DNA from 4 places in the Cohaesibacter sp. ES.047 genome. Region 2 is predicted to be linked to each of the others. Evidence: predicted binding sites of a transcription regulator. Region 2 holds the regulator's gene; each other region holds the start of a gene.
The links. The regulator PhoB, encoded in region 2, activates phosphate uptake and scavenging genes when phosphate is short. The targets are predictions, from matches to a motif close to TGTCATNNANCTGTCAT.
Positions count from the first base shown of each region.

Region 1: phnF (phosphonate metabolism transcriptional regulator PhnF) is a predicted target of PhoB. The motif match lies at 3,564-3,580, and genes of this name have one in related genera.
Region 3: ppk2 (polyphosphate kinase 2) is a predicted target of PhoB. The motif match lies at 2,890-2,906, and genes of this name have one in related genera.
Region 4: ugpB (sn-glycerol-3-phosphate ABC transporter substrate-binding protein UgpB) is a predicted target of PhoB. The motif match lies at 7,259-7,275, and genes of this name have one in related genera.

Region 1 covers NZ_LT907844.1:3,412,064-3,420,044, reverse strand. The annotation lists gene phnK (phosphonate C-P lyase system protein PhnK) at 1-113, opposite strand, end outside; gene CPH65_RS15565 (alpha-D-ribose 1-methylphosphonate 5-phosphate C-P-lyase PhnJ) at 173-1,123, opposite strand; gene CPH65_RS15560 (carbon-phosphorus lyase complex subunit PhnI) at 1,120-2,277, opposite strand; gene phnH (phosphonate C-P lyase system protein PhnH) at 2,279-2,935, opposite strand; gene phnG (phosphonate C-P lyase system protein PhnG) at 2,935-3,447, opposite strand; gene phnF (phosphonate metabolism transcriptional regulator PhnF) at 3,691-4,449, shown strand; gene CPH65_RS15540 (YbhB/YbcL family Raf kinase inhibitor-like protein) at 4,680-5,144, shown strand; gene CPH65_RS15535 (hypothetical protein) at 5,264-5,602, shown strand; gene CPH65_RS15530 (response regulator transcription factor) at 5,810-6,433, shown strand; gene CPH65_RS15525 (hybrid sensor histidine kinase/response regulator) at 6,449-7,981, opposite strand, start outside.
Region 2 covers NZ_LT907844.1:2,304,025-2,312,005, reverse strand. The annotation lists gene pstC (phosphate ABC transporter permease subunit PstC) at 1-681, shown strand, start outside; gene pstA (phosphate ABC transporter permease PstA) at 681-2,003, shown strand; gene pstB (phosphate ABC transporter ATP-binding protein PstB) at 2,101-2,907, shown strand; gene phoU (phosphate signaling complex protein PhoU) at 3,003-3,674, shown strand; gene CPH65_RS24840 (hypothetical protein) at 3,711-3,845, shown strand; gene phoB (phosphate regulon transcriptional regulator PhoB) at 3,842-4,540, shown strand; gene CPH65_RS10530 (L,D-transpeptidase family protein) at 4,641-6,110, opposite strand; gene CPH65_RS10525 (methyl-accepting chemotaxis protein) at 6,843-7,981, shown strand, end outside.
Region 3 covers NZ_LT907844.1:1,157,876-1,165,856, forward strand. The annotation lists gene CPH65_RS05135 (CAP domain-containing protein) at 1-235, opposite strand, end outside; gene CPH65_RS05140 (DUF3772 domain-containing protein) at 228-2,780, opposite strand; gene ppk2 (polyphosphate kinase 2) at 2,996-3,838, shown strand; gene CPH65_RS05150 (zinc ABC transporter substrate-binding protein) at 3,976-5,079, opposite strand; gene CPH65_RS05155 (methyl-accepting chemotaxis protein) at 5,402-6,844, shown strand; gene CPH65_RS05160 (murein L,D-transpeptidase family protein) at 6,928-7,981, opposite strand, start outside.
Region 4 covers NZ_LT907844.1:4,197,237-4,205,217, reverse strand. The annotation lists gene CPH65_RS19300 (SMP-30/gluconolactonase/LRE family protein) at 1-114, shown strand, start outside; gene CPH65_RS19295 (GntR family transcriptional regulator) at 429-1,166, opposite strand; gene denD (D-erythronate dehydrogenase) at 1,643-2,632, shown strand; gene ugpC (sn-glycerol-3-phosphate ABC transporter ATP-binding protein UgpC) at 2,929-3,978, opposite strand; gene ugpE (sn-glycerol-3-phosphate ABC transporter permease UgpE) at 3,981-4,817, opposite strand; gene ugpA (sn-glycerol-3-phosphate ABC transporter permease UgpA) at 4,838-5,719, opposite strand; gene ugpB (sn-glycerol-3-phosphate ABC transporter substrate-binding protein UgpB) at 5,790-7,103, opposite strand; gene CPH65_RS19265 (LysR substrate-binding domain-containing protein) at 7,298-7,981, shown strand, end outside.

The DNA.
Region 1 (7,981 bases), 1.1 Mb from region 2:
ACGATCGCGAGCACTTCGCCTGGCCAGAGATCAAAGTTGATCTCTTCGCACCCGACACGGCGGCCATAATACTTAGACACTGAGCGCACCTGCAGAAGTGGCTCTTCCGTCAGATCCATTGGTCGGGGCGGAACGAGCGAAGAGCGAGACACACCTTTGTTTGCCGTCCGGTTCAGCATGGGTCGGTCCTTCCGGTGTCTTGGCTGGACGAGGCCGGGGGCGCGGCGGTTTCCTGCAAGGGTGCCATAGGCCCCGTGTGGCCCTTGTCACGGCGATCTTCGCAATAGTCGCTATCGGAGCAGACAAACATGCGGCCGCCCTGATCATCGAGGATCACCTCGTCAAGGAAGACCCCGTTGCCACCGCAAAGGGCACATGGCTCATCGAAGGTCTGGATTTCGAACGGGTGATCCTCGAAATCCAGACTGACCACATCGGTATAGGGCGGGATGGCATAGATGCGCATTTCTCGGCCTGCACCAAAAAGCTGAAGGGCCTCGTTGTTATGCATCTTGGGATTGTCGAATTTCGGAGTCGGGGACGGGTCCATCACATAGCGACCCTTGACGCGCACCGGATAGGCATAATTGGTGGCGATGTGTCCCTTCTGGGCGATGTCTTCATAAAGCTTCACATGCATGAGACCATAGTCCTCAACCGCGTGCATCTTTCGGGTCTCGGTTTCTCGCGGTTCAAGGAAGCGCAAAGGCTCGGGGATCGGCACCTGAAAGACGATCACCTGCCCTTCCTTGAGGTCTTCTTCCGGGATCCGGTGACGGGTCTGGATGATTGAGGCGTCAGCGGTGTGGGTCGTCGTCTCCACCTTGGCCATTCTGGCAAAAAAGGCCCGAATGGAAACCGCGTTGGTGGTGTCGTCCGATCCCTGATCGATGACCTTGAGGATATCATCAGGCCCGATGATCGAAGCCGTCACCTGCACACCGCCGGTTCCCCAACCATAGGGCATGGGCATTTCGCGACTGGCGAAAGGCACCTGATAGCCGGGAATGGCGATGCCCTTGAGGATGGCGCGGCGGATCATGCGCTTGGTCTGTTCATCGAGATAGGCAAAATTGTATTCGGCGATGGTGGGGCCGCTATCCGCTTCATTCACGATGCTCATTGTGCCGCCTCCTCTGTGTTTTCGGCCTGCGAAGCGCTTGCATCGGATTGACTCGCGTAGAATTCGGCCTGCATGCGGCGTACAAGCTTCAGCTCGGCCTGAAAATCCACATAGTGCGGCAGCTTGAGATGCTCGACGAAACCGGTGGCCTGAACATTGTCGGCATGGGAGATGACAAATTCTTCGTCCTGCGCCGGAGCGATGATGTCTTCGCCCAGTTCTTCGGCCCTCAGAGCGCGGTCGCACAAAGCCATGGACATCGCCTTGCGTTCGGACTGGCCAAAGACCAGACCGTAGCCGCGGGTGAATTGGGGCGGTGCGACCTTGGATCCCTTGAACTGGTTGACGAGCTGGCATTCGCTGATCTGGATGCGTCCAAGGGAGACATCGAAGCCCAGTTCCGGCACAGTCATCCGAACATCCACCTCACCAATGCGGATCTCACCGGCAAAAGGATGGGTGCGGCCATAGCCGCGCTGGGTGGAATAGCCAAGCGAGAGAAGAAAGCCTTCGTCGCCGCGCGACAGGGCCTGTAGACGGAGCTGACGGTCGAGCGGATACTGGATCGGTGCGCGGGAAATATCTCCCGGTTCCGGCCAGTCTGCTCCGTCTTCTGGCGGCGCACTATCGGGTTCCATGAGCCCCTCGCCTGCTATGAGATCGGAGACGCGCGGCATCGGTTCCTTCTCGGCCTCTGGATCTGCTCCCGGCACGGGATCGACGCGCAAGGCTTCAGGCGGTTCTTCATCGCTGGCAAGACTGGGGTCGAGCAAACGATGCGTATAGTCAAAGGTTGGTCCCAGAATCTGCCCTCCGGGGAGATCCTTGAAGGTTGCCGAGACACGGCGTTCAATCTGCATCTTGCCGGTGTCGATGGCTTCGGAATAGCCAAAGCGTGGCAAGGTCGTGCGATAAGCACGGGTAAGGAAGACGGCCTCGATAAGGTCGCCCCGGGACTGCTTGACCGCCAAGGAAGCCAGCTCCCGATCATAAAGCGCACCCTCGCTCATGACGCGATCAACGGCCAGCGAGAGTTGTTCGCCGACCTGATCGAGACTAATGGTAGGAACATCCCTGTTGCCACGTCGCTTGTCGGCGAGCAACTGATGGGCGGCACTGATGGCGGCTTCCCCGCCCTTGACGGCTACATACATGTCAGCCTTCCTTCCCGGAGGGGTCCGGCATCGCAATTGTTGTGGTTCTGGGGAGGCAGGCTATCGCGTCCGGTGCAACGAGAATGACATCGGCACCGCGTGGATAGAGCGCATGATTTGCCCGCCACTGATCAAGAAAATGCGGTGAGATTGGCTCGACGGAAAGCGCGTGGCGGTCCTTTATGCCCGGCCCTCTCAACTCCCAGCCCGCGCTTACCTTCAGGCTTTCCACCTGAAGGATCAGCGTGGCGGACTGGTCCGGATAGTCCTGCAATCCCTTCGAGAAGACATCAAGAAAAGGCATGCCTTCCGCATCCGAAATCAGTGCAAAAGTCGCGAACGCGGGGTCTTGGACAATCGGGCAACCGACATGGAAGGTCAGCCAGTCCGCAACCGATTGTTCTCCGGCCAATGGCTCATCCATCCATATGGGTGTATCGGCATCCGAGACCGTGTAGAGAACCGCCGCGGCGAGCGGCATCAACGGCAATGGCGGCATGGCATCGGTTGCAACCGGCATGATCTTGCCGGGTCGCGCCATGGCTTCCATGATCACCCGGAAGATGCGCTGGCTTTGCAGCACCGGCTCACCCAGACCACCCTGCATCGCGCCCTGCGTCACCCCGCCTGTCGTCTGAATTTCACTAAATACCGACATCAGTCATCCCCTCTCACCATGGTGAAGAAATTGACCCGTGTCGCCTGCGCTTTGGCCGCTTGATCGCGATCGCGTTTGGCGGCAATCATCGCAAGCGGCGTCAGGATATTATCCTCGATTTTGCCCGACATCGCGTCATCGGTTGCAAGAGCATCAATCACCGCAGCCAGTTTGACCTTGCCAGCATCGCGGCCGAGCATCACGGCGTGTCCAATGGCACCACATGCCATGCGCACTGTCGCGCGGGTAACGGTCGCTTCGCCAAAATTGAACGGCGCACCACCGCCGCCAATGCGGCCACGCAGGGCAATCAGGCCCGTTTCTGGTCCTCGCAAGAGTTCCACCTCAGGATCGATATCAAGGCACTGCCAATGGTTGACGAGATCCCTGGCACTGGCGTTACCAAGGATCGACATGCGTCTCTGTCGTGCCTCATCTTCACTGGTCAGCGAGCTTTGCATTCTGGCATCAACACCGTGATCGCCAGCCTGTTTTTGGTCACTTTCAAGCAAGTCAAACCTCTTGTCCGTTGCAGGCTCGTTCCCAAGGGTCGGAGCACCGAAATCCCTCTGTCATATTTGTCTATTTATATAGACAACCTTGTTTGACGCAGTGATAGCTCCCTGCGGTGACAGCATTGTGACAAGCAGGATTATTTGTTGTTCCACCGGATTTCAAATATGCGATAAGAGTGCATAGGCTGGCGGTTGCTCTGACCTATCCGCCGACCTGCTGGCAAGCAAAGGACCGAGCCGATGGCATCCGATGTATTGAAGTCTCCCGTGACAAGGCGAAGCGGTATAGCCTTGTGGCGCCAGATTGCCGATGCCATCAGAGCGGGCATTTCATCCGGGCTTGGCGATGAAAGCGGAAAGCTGCCGCCGGAAACAGAGCTTGCGGCGTTGTTCGGGGTCAATCGCCACACCGTTCGCTCGGCTATTTCCGCGCTGGTTCAGGAGGGTATCCTGCGCGCAGAACAGGGTCGCGGCACCTTCATCATAAAACCGGAGCGCGTGACCTATCCGATCGGCAAACGCACACGCTTTTCGGCAGGCCTTGCCGAACAGGGACAGCAAGGAGCCAATCGGCTGCTCAAGGAAGATGTCACCGAAGCGAACACGGAAGTCGCCAAAGCTCTCGGCCTTGCCAAAGGGGCCCCCGTGCTGCGTATCCGCACCATTGGGACAGGGGATAAAGTCCCCTTGAGCCGGTCGACCCATTTCTTTGATGTGAAGCGCTTTTCCGACTTCGCCGAACATTATAGACGGCTGGAATCTGTGACCAAGGCCTTTGCCGCTTGCGGCCTAGATGATTATGTCCGCCAATCCACTCTGGTTGAGGCCTACCACGCCACCATCGACGATATAGAATTGCTCGGCCTTGTGCCCAATGCCATCGTGCTGGTCACCCATGCCATCAATGCGGATATGAACGGCAACCCGATCCAATATTCGAAGACCCGGTTCTCCGCCGACCGTGTCAATTTGCATATCGAGCTTGGAGCGCTGGATTGAGGGTGCGTCAACTGACAGATTATGCAGCGGATATGAACCCGTTTGGTACATTTTCCGATTGCCGCATTTCTGGTCTGATGATTGACTGAAGAGCGTGATGCGCGGAACGAATGTCGGAGACATTCGTTCATGACTTAGAGCAGACAAGGCGATGGTCGATCCGGCCACAGTCTTGCTTGCGTGAAAATGTGACTTATCGACATATCATAGATATCCAACGGAGGATCATCATGCAACTGACGAGCCCCGACTTTCATGACGGCGATCCGCTACCCGCCAAATCGGTTTCTCAAGGACTGGGCGGCGAGGATCTTTCCCCTACCCTGCAATGGTCAGGAGTTCCGTCGGAGGCAAAAAGCCTTGCGCTGACCTGTTATGATCCGGACGCCCCGACCGGCTCCGGGTTCTGGCACTGGATTATCGTCAATCTACCCGTATCAGAGAATGGCGAGATTTCGAGTGCGAGCCTGCCGGACATGGCAAAAAGCGCGCTGAATGACGCCGGCACGGAGAATTTCACCGGCGCCTACCCGCCGCCGGACGATCCAGCTCATCGCTATATCTTTACCCTTCATGCACTGAGCCTTGAAGAAATCGACCCATCGAACATAACCGGAGCCTATGTGCGCTTTAATATCATGCGCAACCAGATTGATTCTGCGAGCATAACAGGTCATTTTAAGAACAACGGATAGGTTGAATGGGCTAGCATCCGCCAGGATGCTGCCAGCAGCCTCGACAATTCAGCCGGTCGGACGCCTCCGGTCGGCTGTTTGTCGTTCACAGCAAGCAAACAAGACCACAAGGAACAAGCATGAAACGCGTCAATCCGCTCAAACTCAACAAGTTGCAGCTGCGTACACTGGTGCTCACTCAGATCATCGCCCGCTCCCAGCCCGATGAAAGCTGGAACAAGGACGGTTCGGTGACGATTCTGCGCCTGCCGCACGCTCACGGTGACCACGTCCACGTGGGTGAATTCGTGGTCAACGCCGCGGAGATCACCGGCTTCAACAACAGAGCGGTCTGGACAGCTTTGGCACGTAAGGGTCTTGTTGCGGACAAGACTATTCCCCCCATCGTCCTGACACGCGAAGGCCTTGACTATGATACCGGCCTTGGCCACCACTTCTTGCAGAAGTCCGACCACTAGACAGCGTTTCCCGAGCGCTTGAAGGCCCGTACAAGTGTAGCAGTGGACAGGAAACAAGCATGGGCGGAAAGTGGACTTTGGAGTGGCGGAAGCGACAAGACGGGCGCGCGCTAACGCGCAACCGGCGATGCGTTCGTCACCATCCAGAGTTCAATGCATATTTGCCGGAGTCCTTTGCACAGAACCGGTGCTTTGGAGGATCAGTCGATGAGGATCATTCTAGCTGATGACCATCCACTTTATCGTTCGGGATTGAAGCAGTTGCTTGAGCAGTTGTTCAATGGTGCAGTCGTTGATGAAGCTGGCGACAGCGCGGCCCTCGAAGCACTTCTGAACCGACCGCCCGTGCCGGATCTCATCATTACCGATCTGATCTTTCCCGGTTTTGACTATATGCGTGATCTCAAACGATTGCGCCGCACCTTCTCGCTTTGCCCGATCATAGCCGTGTCGATGATGAATGATCCGGCTGAAATCGAGCAGATCATGGACCTTGGCGTCAATGGATTCATTTCCAAGTCCGTCCCCTCCAATCTCGTTTTGACGGCAATTGAGAATGTCATGCAGGGACAGATTGAGGTTCGGATCAGCGACACAGCTCTCAATATGGATCATGCGTTGCCGCAACATGTCTCACTGGATGAGCTGACGCCCAGGCAGATCGAGATCCTCAAGCTCTTGCGTCATGGATTGTCCAACAAAGAAATCGCCAGAGAGTTGGGACTGTCGCCCTTCACCGTCCGCAGCCATGTCTCGGCTCTGATGAAAAATCTCGGTGTTTCCAACCGCGCTGCCGCCTCTGCAATTGCGGCCAGCTACTGCCTCACCTGATCATGACGGCTCGCATCAGGATATGACCTGCTGGCGATCATCCCGCGCCAGAAAGGCATTGAGCATAGCCGATCGCAGTTGAACCGGTTGCACCGGCTTCTGAATGAGCAACAGGTTAGCCGCCTCCAGCTTTTTTTGCACCATCTCGGATGATTCTCCGGATATGACCAGCGCTGGCAGATGTGGTCCGAGCCGTTTTCTGGCGCTTTGGACGATATCGATTCCCGTATAGTCCGCGCCAAAGGAATAGTCGCTGATCAACAGATCGAAAGGCCCGTCTATAGCATCAAGTTGCGCCATGCCGTTGGCGCACATGACATCGCATCCCCATTGAGAGAGAAGGTTCGCCGTTGCCTCGAGCGTTTGGGCATCATCGTCAACCACCAGCAACCGCTTCTGCTTGAAGGGCGATGACATGCGTTTTGTAAGATTGGGGTCATGTTCAGCGGAGCGTTTGAGTTCAACCGCTTGCAGCCCCTTGATCATGACAGATGTGCCTTCGTGACTGGATATCAGATCGAGTTCAAGATCTTGCAGATCCGCCAACCTGCGGACGATGGCAAGTCCCAGACCCAATCCACGGTCCTCTCTTTCGACACTATCAAGTGAAGACGCCTCAGAGGCTGTGCGGCGGGAGATTTGGGTGAATTCCTCAAAGATGATCGCTTGATGTTCAGTCGCGATCCCCGGGCCGTCATCAATGACCGCAATATCGATCCGGCCAGCTGAGCTCCGGCCATCAATACGCACAGATCCGCCATTCGAATGTCGGATCGAATTGGAAACGAGATTCTGAACCATGCGCCGGATCAGGATCGCATCACCGTTGACCCCGACCTTCGGACATTCCATGGTCAGCGTGACATGTGCGATTTCGGCCAACGGCTCGTAATCGTCCAGTATGTGGTTGAGCATGTCGCGCAGATCGAATTGGCCGGGTCGCACTTTGATCTTGCCACTGTCCAGCAGACTGACATCGAGTAGAGAGTTGAAAAGCTTGGAAAGACTATCGAGGGAATTGCGAATGCGGCCAAGGGTATCTCGGCTTTGCTTTTCCATCCGGTCGATCGGCAAGGCTTCCAGATAAAGCCCTATCGCATGGATCGGTTGGCGGAGGTCATGGCTTGCAGCGGCCAACAGTCTGGTCTTTTCCCGGTTGGCATGATCGGCCTCATCTGCCGCATCGCGATAGCGGCGGGCGAGGTCGAGATTTTCATTGCTGATGGCGATGTATTGGCGCACTGACTGCAACACGTCATCCCCAGAGCGCAGAAGCATCAGCAGGAAGATTATCACCAATCCGCCAAGCAGGACAAATTCACCCCCAAAGAGCATCAATCGCGTCGCCAGAAGCCCCAAAAACGGAATGGCATAAAGGGCAAAGGAGCGCGGGAAGATGGCCAGCGACCGGATCGCAGCTGCCGTCGCGCCCGCGGCAACGGACATTTGGATCGCGAAATGAGCGGAATTGTCTGGATTGAGGCTCCAGAAGGCCATGACGCCCCAACTGACCCCAACGATCAAGCTGAGCATATCCATCAGGCGTAT
Region 2 (7,981 bases):
ACTTTGTATATCTCGATCGTTGCCCTGATGGTTGCCGTGCCAATCGGTTTGTTCGCCGCGATCTACATGGCTGAATATGCGACCAGCACGGTGCGGTCCATAGCCAAGCCCCTGCTCGAAATCCTCGCGGGGATCCCGACCATCGTCTATGGTTTTTTTGCCATGGTCACGGTCGGTCCCTTCCTGAGGGATAGCGGCGCGTTGATCGGCCTTGACATCTCGGCCCGTTCCGTTCTGACCGCAGGTCTCGTGATGGGCATCATGCTGATCCCGTTCATCTCGTCTCTGTCTGATGATATCATCACCGCCGTTCCCCAATCCATGCGGGACGGGTCTCTCGGGCTTGGGGCAACCCGGTCGGAAACCATCAAGCGTGTGATCCTGCCCGCCGCCCTGCCCGGTATCGTGGGCTCGGTGCTTTTGGCCGCCTCCCGCGCGATTGGTGAAACGATGATCGTGGTGTTGGGGGCTGGCGCTGCTGCCAATCTCTCAGCCAACCCGTTCGAGGCGATGACCACCGTGACGGTGAAAATCGTCAACCAACTGACTGGTGACCTTGAGTTCAATTCGCCGCAGACGCTTGTGGCCTTTGCTCTTGGCATCACCTTGTTCGTGATCACGCTGGGTCTTAACATCTTCGCTCTGCACATCGTGCGGAAATATCGGGAGCAGTACGACTGATGACTGATATCACTCAAAATGAAAGCAATGTGGTTGCAAAGGCGCACCAGCGCGATCTGGGTCTGAAGAAGCGTTATGCATCTGAAACCCGTTTTCGGACAGCCGGGATTATTGCAATCTCTCTGGGCGTGCTGTTTCTGGTGGTCCTGTTCTGGTCGATCATCTCGAAGGGTTACACCGCCTTTCAGCAGACCGAGATCAACCTAACGGTCTATCTCGATGAGCAGATCATCGACCCCAAGGGCAACCGGTCCCGATCCGAGTTGACCCAGATGCTGCGCTACAACAAGGTCATTTTGCCAGCTCTTTACAAAGCCGCCGGCCTTGACCCGAACGACAAGACCCAGAAAGCCCAATTGAATGCGGTCAAGGGTCTGTTGTCCCGCGGTGCCGCCGTCGAATTGCGCGATATGGTAGCTGCCGACCCGGACCTGATCGGTCAGCGCCTCGACATGTGGTTCATCGCTGATGGCGATGTCGACTCGTTCGTCAAGGGACAGATTCCGCGCGACGTTCCCGAAGCCCGCCGCCAGATCAGCGATGCCCAGATTGCGGCCATTGATGACCTGATGGAAAAGGGTGTGATGGCCAAGAAATTCAACACCGGCCTGTTCACTTACGGCGCTTCGTCCCGGCCAGAGACGGCAGGGATTGGCGTTGCTGCCCTCGGCTCGATCTTCATGATGCTGATCGTGCTGGTCTGTGCGCTTCCGATTGGTGTGGCGGCTTCGATCTATCTTGAGGAATTCGCTCCCAAGAACCGCTGGACCGACCTGATTGAGGTGAACATCAACAACCTTGCTGCCGTGCCGTCCATCGTGTTTGGTCTTCTTGGCCTTGCGGTCTTCATCAACTTTGCCGGACTGCCGCGCTCTGCGTCGGTGGTCGGTGGTCTGGTGCTGACCCTTATGACCCTGCCAACCATCATCATCGCGACACGTTCGGCACTCAAGGCGGTTCCGCCGTCGATTCGGGAAGCGGCTCTTGGTGTTGGTGCCTCCAAAACCCAGGCGATCTTCCATCACGTGCTGCCGCTGGCCTCCCCCGGCATCCTGACCGGGACCATCATCGGTCTGGCGCAGGCGCTTGGTGAAACGGCTCCGCTGCTGATGATCGGTATGGTCGCTTTCGTGAAGGATTATCCGGTCACGCCGTTTGATCCGGCGACGGCCCTGCCCGTCCAGATCTACATGTGGGCGAACTCTGCGGAGCGTGCCTTTGTGGAGCGGACTTCGGCGGCTATCATGATCCTTCTGGGTTTCTTGGCCATCATGAATATTTCTGCGGTGCTTCTGCGTCGCCGCTTCGAGCGTCGCTGGTAACCCCAGCGGCGTGTGCACCCTACGCGTTGTTTAGCCTTTTGATCCCATGCCCCTCGATGGCAGGATCAGGCTGAAAGAGGACATAGAAAGCATGAACATGCAGGACACTAACACCACAGTTCAGCAGGATAGCAATATTCGCAAGAATCCGATCAAGATGTCCGGTGAAAAAGTCACTGTTCACTATGGACAGAAACAGGCCCTGTTCGACGTCGATCTTTTGATCGAGGAAAACAAGGTAACCTCACTCATCGGTCCATCGGGTTGCGGCAAGTCCACCTTCCTGCGCTGCCTCAACCGCATGAACGACACCATCGATATCTGTCGCGTCGGCGGCAATATCAGACTGGGCGACTTCGATATCTACGATCCATCCGTCGATGTCGTCGAGCTGCGCGCCCGTGTCGGCATGGTTTTCCAGAAGCCCAACCCGTTCCCGAAAAGCATTTTCGAGAATGTGGCGTATGGGCCGCGCATCCACGGCCTGTGCCGGAATAAGACCGAGATGGAAGAAGTGGTGGTCTCGTCACTTCAGAAAGCCGGCCTTTTCGAAGAGGTGAAGGATCGCCTTGATGAACCGGGGACGGGTCTGTCCGGTGGCCAGCAGCAGCGTCTGTGCATTGCCCGCGCGATTGCGGTGAGCCCTGAAGTCATCCTGATGGATGAACCCTGCTCGGCTCTTGACCCGATCGCCACGGCGAAAGTGGAGGAATTGATCGACGAATTGCGTGAGAACTACACCATCGTCATCGTGACCCACTCGATGCAGCAGGCGGCTCGTGTTTCACAGCGCACCGCGTTCTTCCATCTGGGCAATCTGGTGGAGGAAGGTCCAACCGATCAGATCTTCACCAACCCGGTAGATCAGCGCACTCAGGACTACATCACAGGCCGCTTCGGCTAACAGACACTTTCGTTCGCCTGTCTTTCCGGTCCGGCACATGGCTGTCCCGCGGACCCGGTCGGCGGAAAACAAGCGAACACAAGGAGAGAAAACAAATGTCCGATCACATTGTCTCGTCTTATGACGATGATCTACGCGAGCTGACCGGTCGTATCGCCGAAATGGGTGGTCAAGCCGAACGCATGGTTGAGGAAGCGGTCAACGCGCTTGTTCGCCTTGATATGACGGTTGCCAACACCACGATCGCCAGCGATCAGGCGATCAACAAGCTCGATCAGGAGATCGAGGAGAAGGCCGTTTTGACCATTGCGCGCCGCCAGCCGATGGCGCAGGATCTGCGCCACATCATTGCGGCCTTGCGCATCTCGATCGATCTGGAGCGCGTTGCTGACCTTGGCAAGAATATTGCCCGCAACGCTCTGGCCCTTGAAGGACGCCCCCAGCCCAAGCATTTCCTGCATGGGATCGAGCATATGGCCGAGTTGACCCTCGACCAGCTCAGGGCCGTGCTTGATGCCTATACTGCTTTGGACGAGAATGCCGCCTTGGCAATCGTCGCCAAGGACAAGGATATCGATGCGCTTTACAACTCGCTGTTCCGCGAATTCCTGACCTACATGATGGAAGATCCGCGCAATATCACGATTTGCACGAACTATCTGTTTGCCGCAAAGCATCTGGAGCGCGTCGGCGACCACGCCACCAACATCGCCGAGACCATCTTCTACGTGAAGACCGGGCGGGCGATGGAAGACCGGCCTCTCTGATAGACTTTAAAAGCCGCGCTTTTGACGGCGCGGTCAATGCCGGTTTCAACCAAACATGACATGGCGCTCACCCTGATGCGCCATGCAGACGTCCAAGACCTGATCCTGCTGGCTGAACGCCTCAATCGCGCGTCAGCCCGGATCCTTAGAATGCGGAATGAATGGCTATGAGCCCAAATGTCATGATTGTGGAGGATGAAGAAGCCCTCAGTCTTCTTCTTCGTTACAACCTAGAAGCAGAAGGCTATCAGGTTGAAGTGATTGCCAGAGGGGATGAAGCGGAAAACCGGCTTCAGGAAACCCTGCCCGATCTGCTGCTGCTTGACTGGATGCTGCCGGGCCTGTCCGGCATCGAGTTGTGCAGACGCTTGCGTGCCAAACCCAAAACGCTGAAGCTGCCGGTTATCATGCTGACAGCGCGCGGCGAGGAATCCGAACGCATCCGTGGGCTATCCACCGGGGCAGACGACTATGTGGTCAAACCCTTCTCGGTGCCTGAATTGATGGCCCGTGTGCGCGCGATCCTGCGCCGTGCAAGCCCGGATCTGGTGGCTACCATTCTCAAGGCTGGCGATCTGGAACTCAACCGCGAGACGCATCGTGTCAAACGCTCCAACCGCGAGGTCAATCTCGGGCCGACCGAATATCGCTTGCTCGAATTCCTGATGCAGAACCCGGGGCGTGTCTATTCCCGCGAGCAGTTGCTGGATGGCGTCTGGGGGCATGATGTCTATGTCGACGAACGCACGGTCGATGTGCATGTGGGGCGTCTGCGCAAAACCATCAACCGGGGGCGCGCCAAGGATCCGATCCGCACGGTGCGCGGCTCCGGCTACAGCTTTGACGATCAGTTTTCCGTCGAGTAGCCCCGAAGCGCGCACATGCGTCAGCCTTGATTGCAGAAACAAAAAACCCCGGCTCCCCTGACAGGAACCGGGGTTTTTCATGTTTTTCAGACTCTAGCAATCAATCTGAGGTGCGCGCACGGAGCATGGAGAACAAAGTGCGACGTTTGGGGGCAGTCGGCTTGGGCTCGACGAACGAGCGTTTCACGGTTGCCTGTCGTTTCACCTTGCTCACGGTTTTTGCGACCTTGCTGCGCTTGTTGGGCTTGGTCAGGACGATGAAGTCAGTGCCCTGAGGCGTTGTTTCCCGGCTGAAGCCGCGATCCGAAATGGTCAAGGACGCCCCGTTGCCGACAAGATGATTGATCTGGGCGCGGATATCCTCCGGAATGATCACGCGATCGAGCACAGTTGCCGCATCAACGCCGCCGGGATGCTCTGGATCCTGTTTGACGCCAAGGCGCGCCTGCTGTCTGTCCGACAATTTGTCATCCAGATTAACCGCGAGCCAATTGAGCTTGTCAGGTGCCACCGCGTTGGCGGTAAACAGATGCGCACCCAGCGGAGCCTTAGTGTCGCGGATCCGGATCGGCGCATCGAACAATGGTTTGAAATTGTGCCGAACGAACAGATGACCGGTCGGGATCTTGCCCTTTCCTGCAGCATTGTAGAGATTTTGCAGCAAGGCCTGATCGATACGCGGTTTGGCACCATAGGAACGCTGGTCCATGCTGCCATCCTGTGCTGCGATAAAGGCACGCAGAGCTGCCATTGTGGCGCTGCCAGCAAGGCCATCAACGACGCCCGCATCGTAGCCTAGCTCATTGAGCAGGGTCTGGACTTCCTTGACAACATTGCCCCTAGCCTGACGCGTGATGAAGATACGCAAGGGCTTGTCACTGTGCTTCACGGCTTCGAGCTGATTGAGATAGCGCGCGACCTGATGCGCCGTGGTGTCACGCACCGGGTGCTCATTGAGCAAGGAAATCTTGCCGAGCGCTTCTATTGGTTCGGGCGTTGCTGCAACAGAGGTGACTTGTGCCGCGAGATCATCGACCTCACGAGGCTGAAACAGGTTGGCATGTTCGATTGGTTCGGGCACCGCCTCACGATTGGCGATGATCACGTGAGCGCCGCGCTCGGTGATCGAAAACAGCTGTTTTGCGAACCCGCCAGGCAGGCGAACACAGCCATGCGATGCCGGATAGCCGGGCACGGAATTGGACTGATGCAGAGCGATACCCGACCACGTCAGGCGCTGCATATAGGGCATCGGAGCGCTGTTGTAGAGATTGGAGTAATGACGTCGCCGTTTTTCGAGGATGGAAAAGATACCCGTCGGCGTGGTGTGGCCGCGCTTGCCGGTGGAAACCCGCGAGGTCGCGATTTCTTCGGTGCCTCTGAAGACCCGAGCGCGTTGATCCTTGCGGGATATAATGATCTGGATTGGCAATTCGTATTCGGGGGTCAGCGCCAAAGTATTCACGGGCGATGCAGGCAAGGCTCCCAACATCTGCTCATTGGCCTGTGACAAACCGGTCGTCGCCAGAAGCAAACCGCCTACCAGGCACAGGTATGCCGATTTATTCATTTCACGTTCCCCTCACGCTTCAAACGCCAATGTGCAATATGCTTCCAAAAATAATAAAACAATACTGCACCACTATATCTATTCCGACTTTCCAGACAAGTCGATTTGAAATCTTCGGCACCCGAGACCGGTCACTTTCCAGTCATCACGACCGAACGACTTACCGCATAACTGTCGATCACCGCAAAACACCGACGCTTTGACGAGGTTTTTACGCATTGCACCGAAAGATGACTCACCAACCGGAGCAACCCCGTCACGAAAGCCTAGAGTGACTCAAATGGATGAAGCGCTTCTTAACGACCTGCAACGGCGGCCCCTGTGACCCCGTTTCTTGGGCTTGGCAAAGTCGCGCGTGAGGCTCTGCAAGCATAAACGGTCATCTGGCATGCTGTCGAATGCACTCTTACTTTCACTTTACGCCAACTAAGTTTTCGTTGAAGAAGCAAATTAATATTACACGGTTTTATATAGGTATCTGTAATTGAAACCTTTTTTTTATTTTTTCGGCGGAAGATCTGCGTGAAGCAGTTCATTTTTCTGCCTGCATTTCCTATTTTCATGCGCAGAGGCATTCATGGCCAACAAAATTACGCCACCTTGCTTTGAACGCCGCGTTTCGGATAGCAAAAGTCTGGTCGGCAAAACCGATACACGCGACAGGTTCGGCGACAGTCAGAGATGCCGGGTACAACCGACTGAATGCCATCTTCCAAGAGAAAGCCGCGCCCTATGACCCGTTTGTCCTCTCTTTCTTGTGCGCGGCTTCTGGCCATTGGCGTCCTTGTGCTGCTGAGCGCTGGCATTGGCCTCGACCTTCTGGGTCTTCGAACTGCTGCACTTGGTCTGTTCGTTGTCTCTGGCCTTGCCATGGCCGTGCAACTGCTTCTGTGTCTGAAAGCCGAACGGGCAATCAATAATGTTGCGAACGTGGCGCAGGCGCTGGGCTCTGGTGAGCTGGAAGCACGCGCCGATGAGGCGCTCGAAACCGGTTCGCTCGGCCTGCTTGCGGTTGCCATCAACTATCAGGCCGACCGCTTCGACACCTTCATGCGGGAAGCGGTGGCATCAACCAATGCGATGTCGCGCAACAAGTATTATCGCCGTATCCAGCTTATCGGCATGCCCGGGGCATTCCATGCCTATTCGGAACAGATCAACGACGCGATCATCCGCGTTCAGACACGGATTGAAGACTTTGCTGAAAAGACCGGTCATTTCGAGGAAGCCACCAAGACAATCGCGAGCTATCTCTCGGAAGCCGGCACCCAGATGAACCAGACAGCGACGAACATGACCCGGAGTGCATCGAGCACCAATGAACGCGCCAGCATTGTTGCATCAGCCAGCCACGAAACCTCTGTCAATGTTCAGACGGTCTCGGCGGCCGTCGAGGAACTGAGTGCAAGTTCGGTTGAGATCGGATCCCAGATCGAGCGTTCCGCGAAGGTTGCTGCAGATGCAGTTGCGGAAGTGCGCGAGGGCGAAATGAAGATCAATGATCTGTCAGAGGCCGCTGAAACCATCGGGCATGTGGTCGAACTGATCTCTGCGATTGCGGAACAGACCAACCTTCTTGCTCTCAATGCAACCATTGAATCCGCGCGCGCCGGCGAAGCGGGCAAAGGCTTTGCGGTCGTAGCTGGCGAGGTCAAGGAACTGGCAGGACAAACAAGCAAGGCGATTGGCGAAATTACCGAACAGATTCATCGGATCCAGTCGGCGACCAGTCTTGCCGTTGCCGCTTTTGGCAATGTGTCCACCACAATTCATGAGATCGAGGACATCACCTCGGCGGTTGCCGCAGCAGCCGAAGAGCAGAATGCTGCAACAACCGAGATTGCCCGCAATATCGAGGAAGCCCACACGGG
Region 3 (7,981 bases), 1.1 Mb from region 2:
ACTGTTCCTGTGCGGCCGCGGCCAGCCTTGGGCTCAGGGTCAGTGTGCCAAGACCATTGCGCTTGCGATAGGCGTTGACGAGTTCGAGCGCGGCCTGCGGATCAACCTTGGCGTTGTCCTTGTTGAGGCGCTCGTACATGGCCGGTGTCTGCAAATCCGGCCCGCTGGTGCAGGCGGTGAGCAGCGCACCGACAAGGCCAGCAAGCACGAGAGTTTTTGTCAGTGACTTAAGCATTTTGACCGGGTCCTTCATCCACGCCTTGTGATGCGCCGGGCAGGTCGACTTCGTCCTGTCGCGGGGCGGCTGGTTCGCGGGTTTCCTGCGCTTCATCGGGAGACAAGGCAAGTTGTTTGTCGAGGTTCGGTGAGGAGACCGAACGGATATGCACATCTCTCTGCGGGTAGGGAATCTCGATCCCTGCTTCCTTGAGAGCCTTGAAAATCTCAAAGCGCAATTCGCTTGATGTGACGAGGGATGTCAGCACATCGTGGACATAGCAGCGGACATCGAAATCGAGTGAGGAGTCGCCGAAGTTGAGGAAGTATACATCCGGTTCGGGGTAGCTGGCCACAAGAGGAGACTCGTTCGCCACGCGCTTGAGGATTTCCCGCACCTGTTCCGGGTCCGCGTCATAGGATACCCCGACCGGCACGACGATGCGCCCCATGGCCCCGTTGTGCATCCAGTTCATCACCCGGTTCGAGATCAGTTCGGAGTTGGGCAGGATGACCGTGGCCCGGTCGAAGGTCTCGATCTTGGTTGCGCGCACCGAGATCTTCTGAACAAAGCCCTGATGCTCGCCAACAACTACCCAGTCGCCGGTTTTGATCGGTCGCTCAACCAGAAGGATGAGGCCGGAGACGAAGTTGTTGACGATGCTCTGCAAGCCAAAACCGATACCAACCGAGAGCGCACCAGCGACAAGGGCGATATTGGAGAGATCCAGTCCCATATAGGAAAAGGCCAGCATGGCAGCGACAATGAAGCCGATATAGCCGACGCTTGTCTGTATCGAGTTCTTGAGGCCCGTATCGAGATTGGTCGCGGGCAGCAGGCTGCGCTCCATCCAGCGCTGGACGCTGCGGACCAGCACAAGTGCGATGAAAAAGACCGCCAGAGCGCCCAGAATCGCGATCGGTGAAATGGTCAGATCCCCGATCTCGACGCTGAAAATCGCCCGTCGCATGGACGACAGGAAGTCTGTCGACTGAACCCCCCACGGGGCAAAGATCAAGAGGGCGGCAGCGATGTAAAGAAGGATCCGCAGCAAGCCATTGAGAAGTACGCCGATCTGATTGACGGCCCGCAGGGGAATGCCGATGGAATGGGCGCCCTTGCGGACCCGCGGGTTGCTGACGTCGAGCCCTTCGGCAAAGAAGTTGTCCAGCAAGGCGGTGAAGACGCCCAATAGCGCCAGAATGACAAAGATGCGCAGCATCTGCTCGGCCAGGAACGTGCCAAGGGAAACATAGCCCAGAATGATGGACAGGATGATGCTAACACTGGCCAACCAGACAAGCGGTTTGAACACCGAGATGAAGCCGGGCAGGAAATTCGAGGCGGATACATCGGCACTGACACTCGGTGTCGAGGTCATGCCGTCTTCCTGATCGTCGTCATCCTGCTCGAGATCGCCAAGGGTAATGCGCATTGCAAGCCAGATAAGGACAGCAACGAGCACTGCCGAAACGCCCGAGATAAGGATCGTCGTTTCGATGGGCGTGAAGAGAAGCTGCTGTGTTTCCCGGAAGGTTAGGTCAATACCTGTTATGATCAGCAACACAATGGCCACACCGAAAAGCTTGTGCGCGCTGCTGGTGGTCAGGTTCAACAGACGATATTGGGGTTTGGTGGGCGCGGTGAGCACGCGCACGAGACCATACCCAAGTGAAATGCTGAGAATGACGTAGCCGAGTTTGTTGATGAATTCATTGACGCGCGGTGGAACCAGTTCGGCGTTCTTCAGGATCAGCAAGACCGCAAACAGGATGAGAAAGGGAACAAAGGTGTAGACAAAGATCGACCATGCCGCATGCAGGCTGCGCTGCAGTGCGTTCGGGGTTTCCAGACGCGCCAGACGGCTAACACCGTTGAACAAAAGGTTGCGCAACGGCCCCGCAATGAGAAAGGCGATGAGCAGGATCATGCCGACAATCTGCCAGATCTGTCCGGCCGCCTTGGAGGACAGGAACGAGGCCCAATCCGAGACCAGGAAGCTCATTGCATTGCCGGTCACCTGAAGGCCCGTCAGCCCGTCGAGCCAGAGGTTCGGATTGAGAAGGGAACTGCTGCGGTTGAACAATTGCTCGGTGAACCGCTGCTGTCTGGCCAGCGTGATCTTGTTGAGCATCTGGGTTGCCCGCACCGAATTGGCCGTCAAAAGTTTAACTTCGGCATCAAGGGCGGCAACCTGATCCTCGAGGTCACTTCGTCTTTCTTTCAGGGTCGCGGATTCGGGGTTGGCGGTATCGCCCTCTTCGGTCTCTTCTGGTTTGAGTGCCTCGAGGCGAGCCCGATCTTCCGTCAGGGTCGGCTGCAACTCGTCCTTCTTGTTGCTTGCTTCCTCTACCACTTGCTGAAGTTCTTCGCGCAGGCCTGTAAAGTCGTTTTCGACCAGACTGTCCCGGTTGAGGGCTGCTTCGATGCGGTCAAGGCGGGTCGTCAGGCTTTCGGCCAGTGATGTGTCGGCCTGCTGCGCCTGTGCGAGGGGCGAAAGCGCAAGCATGAGCAAGAGCAACAAGGCGGTGGCCAAGGCGCGCAGAAAGGGAACCTGAATCACGAAAGCATTCCTCTGATCGTGGTGTCTTTGGTTGCGAGAGTAAAAGGTCTACTGGAATTCGGTCGGCAACACAATTGCGCCTATAGGCGCTCTTGGGTGGTGGGATAATGTGATGATTGTGTGACAGATTGGTCTGTGCGGGCTGGTTTCCAGTGTTTGTTGACGTTAGGGTTTGGAGGATCCAACACCTCGGTCGAGAGAAAGAGACACAGTTCATGTCCAAGCGATTTGACATTAATGATCCAGTCTTTCCCAAAGAGCTGAAAGACTTCGTCATGGAAAGCGGTGGCTATCCGTATGAGAAGAAGCTCAAGCGCAAGAAATACGAGAAAGAACTAGAAACTCTGCAGATCGAACTGGTGAAGGTCCAGCAATGGGTTCAGGACACCGGGCAGAGAATTATCTGCGTATTTGAAGGCCGTGATGCAGCCGGCAAGGGTGGCACGATCAAGCGCTTCACCCAATATACCAACTCGCGGTTTGTTCGGGTCGTGGCCCTGTCCAAGCCCAGCGATGTCGAGGAGGGCCAGTGGTACTTCCAGCGCTACATCGAGCAATTCCCCACCAGTGGTGAAATCGTTCTGTTCGATCGATCCTGGTATAACCGTGCCGGTGTCGAGCCGGTGATGGGCTTTTGCACCCATGAGCAGACTGCCAAGTTCTTGCAGGACGTGCCGGGCTTTGAACAGACGATCATCGATAGCGGCACCAAATTGTTTAAATTCTGGCTGAATGTCGGGCAAGAGATGCAGCTCAAGCGGTTCCATGATCGGCGGCACAGTCCTCTCAAGCACTGGAAGCTTTCTCCCATGGATCTCGAAGCGCTCGACAAATGGGACGATTATACCCGGGCGCGGGACCGGATGCTCAAGCAGTCTCATACGGATGTGGCACCGTGGGTCATCGTGCGGTCGAATGACAAGCGTCGGGCGCGGCTCAACGTGCTGCGCCATTTCCTCACCAGTCTCGATTATGCCGGCAAGGATGCCTCGGCTATCAATGACCCGGACCAGAACATCCTGAGCCTTGGGCCTGACTTTCTGCACGAGAGCGAATAGGGCCTACTATAAAAAGAAGCGGGCAGTGACCTGCCCGCTTCATCCTTGCAAATGCCATCATAAGCTTGTGTCGATCACGTCTTGACCGGGATTGTTTCGACGTGCTGGAGCTGCGGATAGCAGCTGCCCCTGATCGCTCATTGCTCTTTGAGGCATCCACTCAGCTGGTTGACGTTGTATTCGATGAGCTTGGGGTACAGATCCGGTCCGGGCTGCAAATTTGCCCCGATGGGATCAAGTGTGCTCACTTTTGCGCCCGTGCCTTCGGTGAGGACATTCAGGATTTTCGGCGAGAATTGTGGTTCGGCAAACAGGCAGATCGCTTTAGCCGTTTTCAGCTTCTCGCGGATTTCGCGAATGCGGGCCGCTCCCGGATTGACGCCCGGATGCAGTGTGATGGATCCGGTTGCATGCATGTCAAAGCGATTTTCAAAATACTGATAGGCGTCATGGAAGACGAAATAGGGTTTGTCCGACAGACCCTTCAGTTTTGCGCTGTCCTTTTCGACGATGGCATTCATTTTTTTGACAAACGCGGTCTCATTGGCAAGGTATCTGTCCTTGTGCTCCGGATCGATCTCTGAGAGCTCGCCAGCAATGGCATGGGCCATCTTGATGGCGTTTGCCGGGTCAAGCCAGATGTGGGGGTCGTCATGGTGGCCCTCATGGTCATGACCTTCGTGCTCATGTTCATGCGCTGTTTCGTGGTCATGATCTTCGTCTTCATGTTCGTGCGCGGCATCGTGATCATGGTCTTCGTGTTCATGTTCATGCGCGGCGTCATGGTCATGATCTTCGTGTTCATGCTCGTGCGCTGCTTCGTGATCATGGTCTCCATGGTCATGGTCATGATCGTGCTTTTCCCAGTTGCCACCTTCGCGTACCGGCAAGAACGAGATTCCGTCTGCTTCGGACAAGGTCAGGACGTTGGCACCTTTCGGGAGCGTATCGATCGGCTTGTCAAGAAAGGCTTCAAGATTGGGGCCGACCCAAACGATCACATCCGCTTGCTGCAGGCTCGTGACCTGAGAGGGGCGCAGCTGGGTGTTGTGGGGGGAGCCGGAAGGTTCAACCAGCAGTTCCGGCTTGGCGACACCCTGCAGAATAGCAGCGGTGATGGAATGAACAGGGGCAATCGATGCCACTACCTTGGGAGCAGCTACGGCCGGGAGAGCAAGGCACACTGTACTGACGGCACAGGTGCCGATGAATGTCTTGAGGCTGTGACGGATGTTTTTCATGATACTGATTGTCAGTCCTTCAAGTGAATTGTTATGTTATAACGTAACGTTTAACGTCCTTTTCTGTGCGGGTCAACCGTGTCATTCGAGATGTCCTGACTTTTCGTTGACGTCGCGGCACCAGTCTAATGACGCGACCTATAGCAAACCCGAACCAGAATAATCGGCAAATTTTACTAAACCTCAAGTTTTTTGATCTTTATTAACTTGAGGGTTGCAGATTTATTCAGAACAAGCACAAAAATAGGCAGCATGAACGACTGGAGGGATTATGTTCGCATTTTCCAAGACTGCAAAAAACTCAAACACGCAGACGGATGTTATGGAAACAGATCTCGTTGAACATGTGGAGCAAGATTTAGACGGTGTTGAGGTGGCCAAACCAAAGATCGACGAAAAAAGCATTGTGCAAACGATCTTCGACCTGAACGGTCTTGGTCAAACCATGGCGGATGTTGCGGGGCAGATCGAGCAGATCAACAATGAAACTGCGGACTGTTTCCAGTCTTTATCCCAGTTGGTCAGCATATCCGGTGATGTACAGTCCTCGAATGAGCGTATTCTTGACGCGGCCACGCAGTCGTTGGAAATTGCCGATCAAACATCGAACGATGTCGTCGAGGGGCGTCAGTTGATTGACGATACCCTGAGCAAGGTGTCTGATCTGATGCAGGCCGTGTCTGGCATCAGCAGCCAGTTGCACGGGCTGCAGACCGCCTTTTCCTCGGTGCGTGATGTGGCGGGAGCGATCGATGCGATCGCTCGCCAGACCAACCTGTTGGCGCTCAATGCCACCATCGAAGCGGCCCGTGCCGGCGAAGCAGGCAAGGGCTTTGCCGTTGTGGCCGCCGAAGTGAAGGATCTGGCGGCTCAAACCAGCAAGGCCACTGAGACGATTGGAGCAACCCTGTCCGAGCTGGATCAGGAAGCCGAAGCACTCATTTCTTTGAGTGGCGAGGCGACCAGCTCCATGACGGATGTGGAATCCAGCACAGCGCAGGTTCATGGCATGATTCAGGGGCTGGATGCTGCGTTCCAGTCGATCAGGAACGCGTCCGAATCCATCAAGACACAAGTCAGCGACACCACGCAGTCTATCGGAACTCTGGTTGAGGATGTCGAACTGGTGCACAGGGCTTTTGACAGCACGCACAGCGGATTGAATGATGCCAGTAAGCGGATGGTCGAGGCTGTTGCCGTGGCAGATCGGATGGTGGCGGTTTCCTCGATGAGCGGGGTGCAGACTGAAAACACCTTCTGCATCGAAGCGATCCAGAGCCTGTCCAAGGACATTGGCAAGGCCTTTGAAGAGGAAGTGCGGGCTGGCCGGATTAGCGAAAAGGACCTGTTCGACAGTAGCTATACGCCGATCCCGAACACCAATCCGGAACAGGTCACGGCGCCGTTTACCGCAATGACTGATCGTGTCATGCCGGGGTTTCAGGAACCCATCGTTGCCGAACATGACTCGGTTGTTTTCGTTGCAGCGGTGGACAAGAATGGCTATCTGCCAACCCACAACAAGGTCTTTTCCAAGCCTCAGAGCGATGATCCCGTCTGGAATGCTGCCAACTGTCGCAACCGGCGCATCTTTGATGATCGGGTGGGGCTGGCGGCTGGCCGCAGCACGGAGCCGTTTCTTCTTCAGACCTACCGGCGGGACATGGGCGGCGGAGCCTATGTGTTGATGAAGGACATTTCTGCGCCCATCTACGTCAATGGCCGCCACTGGGGTGGTTTGCGCATGGGCTTCCGTCCTGCCTGAAGCGATTGTTAGCCTCGGCATTTCTCCAAGCAACGGTCGCGTCCCGACAAAGGTTCGGGGCGCGTTTGGCGTTCAAAACGCCTTCACGGTTTGGTTTCGGGAAGCACTGGAAGTGCTTGGCCATCACCATTGCCATCGCCATTGCCATCACCTGTGGCCTCGGTGCTGGCTGCTTGTTCATCAAACGGGTTTGTCAGGGTCTTCGTCAGCTTCGTGAAGAAATTGCCCTTCTGGCTGGCCGGAGTGGCCTTGGGTGTATTGTCTGGCTGGATTGGGCCTGGCTGGATTGGGTCTGGCTCAGTTGGGGCTGGGGCACCCTTGATCAGGCCAGCGATGAAGCCATCCGGATTCTTGCCCTCGGCGATGCGCTGCTTGCGTTCGAGCAGGTCCATCTGGGCGTCGACCATCTCGGTTGCCGTTTCTGTCTGTTTTTCCTGCCGCTTTTCTTCAAGCTTGGCCACGGCGACACGAAAGCGCTCATTCTCTTTGGCGCGCAGCTTTTTCAAGGAGGCTAGCAGGCTCGGCTCCAGCGTATAGTCCGGGCAAGGCCCGGTCGCATTGAAGTGTGTCGCACCTTGTGGGTCGAAGACATAGGTTCTGTTGCAGACCTCGACCTTTGGGGGCTTCTTGGTGATCTGGAAATGATCGTACCCGTTCTTGATATTCTGCCAGAAGCCGAAATGCTCGCTGTTGCGCACGCGCGCCATATTCTCAGGTGTCATGCGGAACGGGAAGGCATCGACCTGAAAGGCGCGTTGCCCACCGTCGAAGGCTTCGCGGCCAAGGGCATAGATCTCTGCGATTGGCGCGTCTTCCATGGCGTAGCAGCCCCGTGACGAACAGGAACCGTGTACCATGAGGTGCGCGCCGGTGCGGCCATAAGATCGGTCGAACTTGTTGGGGTAGCCCAGGTTGAACGACAGATAGTAGCTGGATTTCGGGTTCATCTGGCCGGGCCTGATGGTGTAGAAACCTTCGGGAGCCTGACGGTCGCCTTCTTCCTTCTTTGGGCCGATTTTTCCCGAATAGGCGCATATGGGATATGTCTTCAGCAGTGCATAGGTGCCGTCATCGGTCTGCTTCCAGGCTTCCAGAACCGATTCTTCCTTGAAAATGCGAACATAGAGCGGAGCCGCA
Region 4 (7,981 bases), 1.9 Mb from region 2:
CCGGAAGTGGTCTCCAACGTCTGTTTTGGTGGGCCGAAGCGCAATCGCTTGTTCATTTGCGGGACCACCAGTCTTTATGCGACGTTCCTCAACACCAAAGGTGCAACGATCTAGAGCCGCGTAAAAACAGCGCGCACCATAGCTTTAGTGCAACCGCAGTATTTTAAACAGCGCTGCATCAATCAGGGCAGATAGTCCCGAGAAATTCTCTAGCGCGTAAAGTCACGAAGGCCGCCCTGTCTGCAAGGCGGCCTTTATCTGTTTTGTCGCAAGGCTCCGTCAAATCTGTTGGATGGCGCAGCTTGTCTCGTTTAATTGCATCCGAGCGGTATCATCCCAAGGCATATGATCCTCCATCTTCTCAGCAAAGACGGTGTGACTTCAACCTATTGATGTCGCTTGAAAACTTGTAGATCTAGCTCTTGGAATCAGGTGTCTGATTTTTTCTTTTTGCCTTTTCCCTTTATGGCTTCCGTTTCGAGGCGCAGGCGTGCGTGGTTGGCCTTGCCAGTCATGAGGTGGGTTGTCAATGACGCAGACAAGCGCGCGGCATCCCGCGCAAGGATTGCTTCCATAATCTCTTCATGCTCGGCCATTGTCGTGTCGCGCCAACGCATGTGTTCTGATGACAAGTAGCGGGCACGGAAGAGGGCTGCATTATACTGCCGATGTGTTTCCGCAAGGACGGAATTGTCTGAAAACTGGACGAGCGTGGTGTGATATTCCATGTCGAGCCGGAAGAATTTCATGGAATCCTTGCTGGTTGACAGCTTGATGAGCTGCTTGTGAAGCGCGGCCAACCGGTCAACTTTCTCGTTCGTTGCGCGCTGGATGAGAAGCTTGCCGGCCAGAGCTTCGAGGGCGGCCTGCACGTCGAAGAGATCATTGATCGACTCTGTGGATGGATCGGCGACCCGGGGGCGGCGATTGGGAAGGATTTCGATCAGCTTTTCGGCTGCCAGCTCTCTGATCGCTTCGCGCAAGGGGGTGCGAGAAATCTGCAATTTGTCTGATAGTTCGCGTTCGGATAGAGCCTGGCCGGGTGGCAATGTTCCAACCAGAACCAAATCACGCAGACGTTGCGCTGCAATTTCTGCGAGAGAAATGCGTTTGACTGACATTTCGTCGTCGAGTTGAGACAGCTCAACCTTGTCTTTTCGATTCATGTTCCGGTCCCTATCCAGTTTGCGTATCAGGGTATGCTGAAGTCAATCAAAACACAAAACCTCTCAGAGTGCTAGAATGACATATGGTATTTGGTATACATTTTCATTGAACCAAACGCCAAGACGTGACATAGTTTCGACGTTGGTTGTACGACGTAAATCCTTGTGACTTTCATGCTGCGATCGGAAAGGTTCGTTGCTGTTGGAAGGAACGGGTCCGTATCGCATTGTTCGTGCCGACCGGACGGATTTGTTCAACCAGCCCGTTCTCGTGGAAATGCCGCCAGTCTGTTGGGAGAACACTCTCCAGATTCAGGACATCACAGCGAGGTTCGGCGGACCTCCGTACGACCGAGTACATGCAATTTGCCTTGATTCTCACCCGGCGTGATCGAGAAGGCTGCGCGAGGAACAAAGCCCGAGATGCGGAACACAAGACTGGTGCCTGGATGGTGCCTGATAGGGAGAATGAACGCATGAAAGTACTTGTCATTGGCGCAGCAGGTATGGTTGGTCGCAAACTGTCAGATCGGATTGCCGAGGTGCCAGAGATATTGGGCGGTCCCATCGAAAAACTGACACTGGTCGACGTGATCAAACCGACAGCTCCGAAAAAACTTGCCGACATCAGCGATTGTCAGGCGGTTGATCTCAGGCAGGCTGATGCAGCCGAGACGCTGATTGCAGGCAGACCAGACATGATCATCCATTTGGCTGCAGTTGTTTCGGGCGAAGCAGAAGCTGACTTTGACAAGGGATATGACGTCAACCTGAAAGGAAGCTACTCGCTTCTTGAGGCTATCCGGGCAGAAGGCAAAAAGGAGCCCTACAAACCTCGCTTCCTGTTTGCGTCTTCCATCGCTGTTTTCGGAGCCCCATTCCCTGAAAAGATCACGGACGAATTTTTTACCACCCCGTTGACCAGCTATGGCACGCAGAAAGCGATTATCGAGCTGCTTATTGCTGATTACAGTCGCAGGAACATTTTGGACGGAATCGGTATCCGCCTGCCGACGATTTGTATTCGCCCGGGAAAACCCAACGCAGCCGCTTCGGGCTTTTTTTCCAACATTCTACGCGAACCGCTATCGGGTGTTGAGGCTGTGCTACCGGTTGAGCATCATGTTCGGCACTGGTTCGCAAGTCCTCGCGCTGCGGTTGGCTTTTTCACCCATGCCGCAACCCTCGATCTGGAGAAGGTCGGCCCACGGCGTAATCTGATGATGCCGGGTCTTTCTGCTACCGTCGGGGACGAGATCGCTGCGCTTGAGCGGGTTGCCGGACCCAAGATCGCAGGCCTGATCCGTGATGAGCCGGACGAAACCATTCGCGGAATCGTCGATGGCTGGGCGCGTGACTTTAGCGTCAAGCGTGCTCTGGAACTTGGCTTCACCGCCGAAAAGACCTTTGATGAAATCATCAAGATCCATATCGATGATGAACTCGGCGGGAAAATTGGAGGCTGACGCCTTGACCAATTCCCGTTACTAACACCCTAGTCATATGGAACAGATATCAATTATGATGCCTGTTTCTGTTCCATATGACTAATACTCTGAGTTACGTTTCGTCGACCCGCCAACCGGGCGATTGAGGCGATTGCCACTGCCAGCCCGGTCGCCGTGCGATTTCACGGGGATATTTCCGAAGCTAGCGTTAGATCGTCGAGTGATCCACGGCACGCCGCGTTCTATCATCCTTTGCTCAAGATCCCTGTAGCGTATGCCTACCGGCAATACCACGGACCGCCCACAAGAGCCCATCAAAGCCGCTTGGCCGTGATCGGGTCGAAGATATGCAGGTGGTCCGTTTGGGCGGAGAAGGTCATGTGAGGGTGATCTCTCGTCAAGACATGGACACCGGGAAGGCTGACAGTGATGATCTCGCCTGTGGTGGTGAGATGGCCGTGCAGCAGAGTGTTGGCGCCCAAAGGCTCGGACATATGGACGTCAACGCTGAAGGGGCCGTCCGGATCCGGGATCATTTGCTCCGGGCGTATGCCGAGCTTTACGGGACCGTCTTGTAGTTCGGTTTGAGTCAGCCGGATCTCACCGACCCGTAGGAAGCCGTCCTCGACATGGGCATCGAACACATTCATGGCGGGACTGCCAATGAATTGTGCGGCAAACAGGGTTTGAGGCGTCTCATACACCTCAAGGGGCGTGCCGATCTGCTCGGCGACGCCAGCATTCATGACGATCATCCGATCGGCCATGGTCATGGCTTCCACCTGATCATGGGTCACATAAAGTGATGTTATGCCTAGCTGGGATTGCAGCTCCTTGATTTCGAGGCGCATTTGCACACGCAGTTTTGCATCAAGGTTGGAGAGTGGCTCATCAAACAGGAAGACTGCGGGTTCTCGCACAATGGCGCGCCCCATGGCAACGCGTTGACGTTGGCCGCCTGACAATTGGCGCGGCTTGCGGTCCAGCAACGCTTCGAGTTGAAGCAATTTCGCCGCTTCCTCGACCTTTGCCTCGATCTGATCTTTTGGCAATCTGGCGATCTTCAGACCATAGCCCATATTCTGGCGGACCGACATATGAGGATAGAGCGCGTAGTTCTGGAACACCATCGCGATGTCCCGATCCATCGGTTCCTTGTCATTGGCGCGCTCGCCACCAATGAGGACATCGCCGCTTGTTACCGTTTCCAGACCCGCAACCATGCGCAAAAGCGTCGACTTGCCGCAGCCGGACGGACCGACGATGACGATGAATTCACCGTCGGCTATGTCGAGGCTGATCCCGTGAATCACATGGTCTGCACCGAAGCTTTTCTTGATGTTTTTCAGTTCTACAGTTGCCATAGTTATTTCTCGCTCTCGACCAGGCCGCGGATGAAGAGTTTTTGCATTGACACCACGATGATGACGGGCGGGATCATGGCCAGGATTGAGGTTGCCATGATGACCGGCCATTCCGCGACATCGTCGCCGGAGGGGAACATCTGCTTGATGCCCATAACAATTGTGTTCATGTCCGGGTCAGTGGTGATCAGAAGCGGCCAGAGATACTGGTTCCAGCCGTAAATGAAGAGGATGACGAAGAGCGCGGCGATATTGGTCCGGCTCATCGGGACGACAATATCGATGAAGAAGCGCATCGGTCCCGCTCCGTCGACGCGCGCCGCCTCTGCCAGCTCATCGGGGATGGTCATGAAGAACTGGCGAAACAGAAAGGTTGCCGTCGCCGAGGCGATCAGGGGAAAGATCAGCCCCGCATAGCTGTTGAGCATGCCAAAGCCAGCAACGACCTCAAAGGTCGGCACGATCCGCACCTCGACCGGCAGCATCAGGGTGAGGAAGATCATCCAAAAGAAAAACGTCCGTCCGGGAAAGCGGAAATAGACGATGGCAAAGGCAGATAGCAGCGAGATGATGATTTTGCCGATGGCAATGCCAAGGGCCATGATCAGGCTGTTGACCAGCATGGTGAGAACCGGAACATTGACCCCTGAGAAGAGAGCTGCCTTGTAGTTTTCAAGAAAATGCTCGCCGGGCCAGATCGGCATCGGGGGCGAGACGATTTCGGGTTGGGTGACGGTCGAGGCCACGAAGGCCAGCCAGATCGGGAAGAAGACCACGAGAACACCGCAGATCATGAAGACATGCGTGAGCCACAGGCCCCAGCCGCGCTTCTCGACCATTCCATGCACTTCTTTTGCCATCAGTAGTGCACCTTTTTCTCAATGAATTTGAACTGGACCACAGTCAAAAGGCCGACAACGATCAGCAAGATGACGGATTGTGCAGCGGACGAGCCCAAATCCTGACCAACGAAACCATCAGAGAAGACCTTGTAGACTAGGATCGTGGTTGATTGCTGCGGCCCACCTGCAGTGATGGTGTGAATGACACCGAAGGTCTCGAAGAAGGCATAGACGATGTTGACCACCATCAGGAAGAAGGTGGTAGGCGACAGAAGCGGCAGAACGATCGTGAAGAACCGTCGCCAGAAGCGCGCGCCATCAATGGCGGCCGCCTCAATCACCGATCGCGGCACGGATTGTAGCGCTGCGAGGAAGAAAAGGAAATTGTAGCTGATGCGTCCCCAGGAAGAGGCCACGACAACCAGTCCCATCGCCTCGCCGCCGTTAAGCACATGGTTCCAGTCATATCCCAACTGGCCCAGATACCATGACACAATACCAACGCGGGTGTTGAACATGAAGAGCCACAAGACGCCCGCGACCGCAGGCGCGACCGCGTAGGGCCATATCAGCAAGGTGCGATAGACCCCGGATCCCTTGATCAGCCGGTCTGCGATGACCGCGAGGAATAGGGCTGGGATCATCGAGCAGAGCGTGACCAGTATCGAGAAAATGGCCGTTGTTACAAAGGAGGCCCGATAGAATTTGTCGGAGAGCAGAAACTCGAAATTGCCCAAGCCCACAAATTGGGACGACAGACCAAACGGGTCGGGTATGAAAAGTGATTGCCAGACTGCCTGGCCGGCTGGATAGAAGAAGAAGACTGCCGAGATGATAAGCTGCGGGGCGATCAGCAGCATTGGCAACAGCCAGCCTCGAAATTTGACGCGCTTTTCCACTTTAAGGCCCCGTCATGACGAAGTGAAGCATGGGAACGGGCCCGCTTGTGGGCCCGTTCGATTCTGGACCTTAGCGGTTTGCCTGCTCAAACCGGCGAAGCAAGGCGTCACCGCGCTCTTTGGCGCTATCCATTGCTTCCTGAGCGGTCTTGTCGCCTGACCAGATGGCTTCCATCTCCTCGTCAATGATGCCGCGGATCTGATCAAAGGAGCCAAGACGAATGCCTTTGGAATTCGCGGTCGGCTGGTTCTTCGTCATCTGCTTGACGGCGATGTCGGTGCCCGGATTCTCATCGTAGAAGCCAGACGCCCGGGTGGCTTCGCCCGCAGCGATCGTGATGGGAAGATAGCCGGTATTCTGGTGCCAGGCAGCCTGAACATCCGTAGATGACAGATAGCTCAGGAACTCGCCGACGCCCTTGTATTCAGCGTCATCATGGCCGTTGAGGACCCAAAGCGATGCGCCACCAATGATGGTGTTTTGCGGCGCTTCGGCGACGCTTTTCCAATAGGGCAGCGGACGCACATCGAACTCGAACTTGGCTTCGGACTTGATGCCAGCATAGCCCGCGGAGCTTTCAGTGAAGAGAGCGCAGTCACCGGCGCGGAAGTTTGCCCCGCCTTCATTGCGGCGGCCGGTATAGATGAATTCGCCATCCTTGGCCCATTCGCCCATTTTGGCCAGATGTTTGACCTGAACGTCGCCATTGAGCATGAGTTCGGTATCAAGACCGGCAAAGCCATTCTCTTTCGAGGCAAAGGGGACATTGTGGTAGGCAGACAGATTCTCAAGATGGATCCAGCTCTGCCAAGCGGTGACCATCGGGCAATCCTCGCCGCCTTCCTTGAGTTTGCCAAGCACCTCGTCCACCTGCTCCCAAGTCGAAAGGTCTGTGTCTGGATCAACGCCAGCGGCGGACATTGCATCGCGGTTGACCCAGAGAACAGGAGTGGACGAGTTGAAGGGCAGGGACAGCATGTCGCCATCAGTGTTGGTGTAATAGCCCTTGACCGCGCCAATATAGGCGTCGGGGTCAAAGGTAGCGCCGCTTTTGCTCATGACCTGATAGACAGGTTGCACAGCCCCCTTGGCCGCCATCATCGTTGCTGTGCCGACTTCGAAGACCATCAGAATGTGCGGCTGTTCACCGGCCCGAAACGCGGCAATCCCTGCATTGAGCGTTTCTGAATAGTTGCCCTTGTGGCTCTCGACGACAACATAGTCGCTCTGGCTTGCATTGAAGTCAGCGACCTGAGTCTTGACGAGTTCACCAAGGCGCCCCGTAAAGGCATGCCAGAACTGGATTTCTGTTTGCGCCATTGCTGCAGCAGGCGCCAGCATTGTGCCCGCCAATGCGATGGCTGCGATCATCTTGCTATACATAGGTTTTCCTCCCAATCACCGTGCAAGGTGTCTTATTCCAAGACCCCGACTTCGGTCCTCCAACCTTGTCGACGTCTGTTGCATGGATTAGGACATACGTTACACGCAATGTTTCATAACGCAAGTATCCAATATTTGGAGTAGACATAATGCGGTGTTATGTTTCTGTAGTATTGACGTGTGGAGGGGATGGGATGACATCGATTTTGCGGTTGCGCCAGCTAGAGGCCTTGTTGGCGGTTGCCAATCACGGCTCAATGACCGTGGCGGCCTCGGAGCTTGGAATTTCGCAACCGGCGGTGAGCCGCCTGCTGTCGGATCTCGCAAAGGAAGTGGGCTTCGCTGTCTATGATCGCAAGGATGGCCAGATCGTGCCGACACAGGAAGCGTGCTTCCTGTTGCCAAGCATCCGACAGGTGCTCGAACTGATGCAGCGAATCGCCGATGTCAGCCACGAGATCACGAAAAGGAGGGCAGGGCACATCCGGGTTGCCTGTCTGCCGGGATTCGCAACAAGCCATTTGCCGGATGTTGTCGCGACCTTCCTCAAGGAACGGCCCGGGGTCAGCATGACCATTGAGCCGGACCGGCCGGAGCGGATCCTTGAGTGGATGATCGGGGAGCAGTATGATTTTGGCATCACCGATGGTTTCGCTGGCCATCCATCCCTTGAGAGCAGCTCCGTTGAGATCCGTACCGTGTGCGTTTTTCCTCGTGGTCACCGGCTGGCAGGGCGTGATGTCGTCGCTCCTGCCGATCTCCTCGAGGAGAAGATTATCCATTCACGTCGGGACAGCGAGTTCTTCGGGCGTCTTTCGAGCGCATTTCAGGATGCGCATGTTGCGCTGAACTCCCATATTGAAGTGCGGCAGTTTACG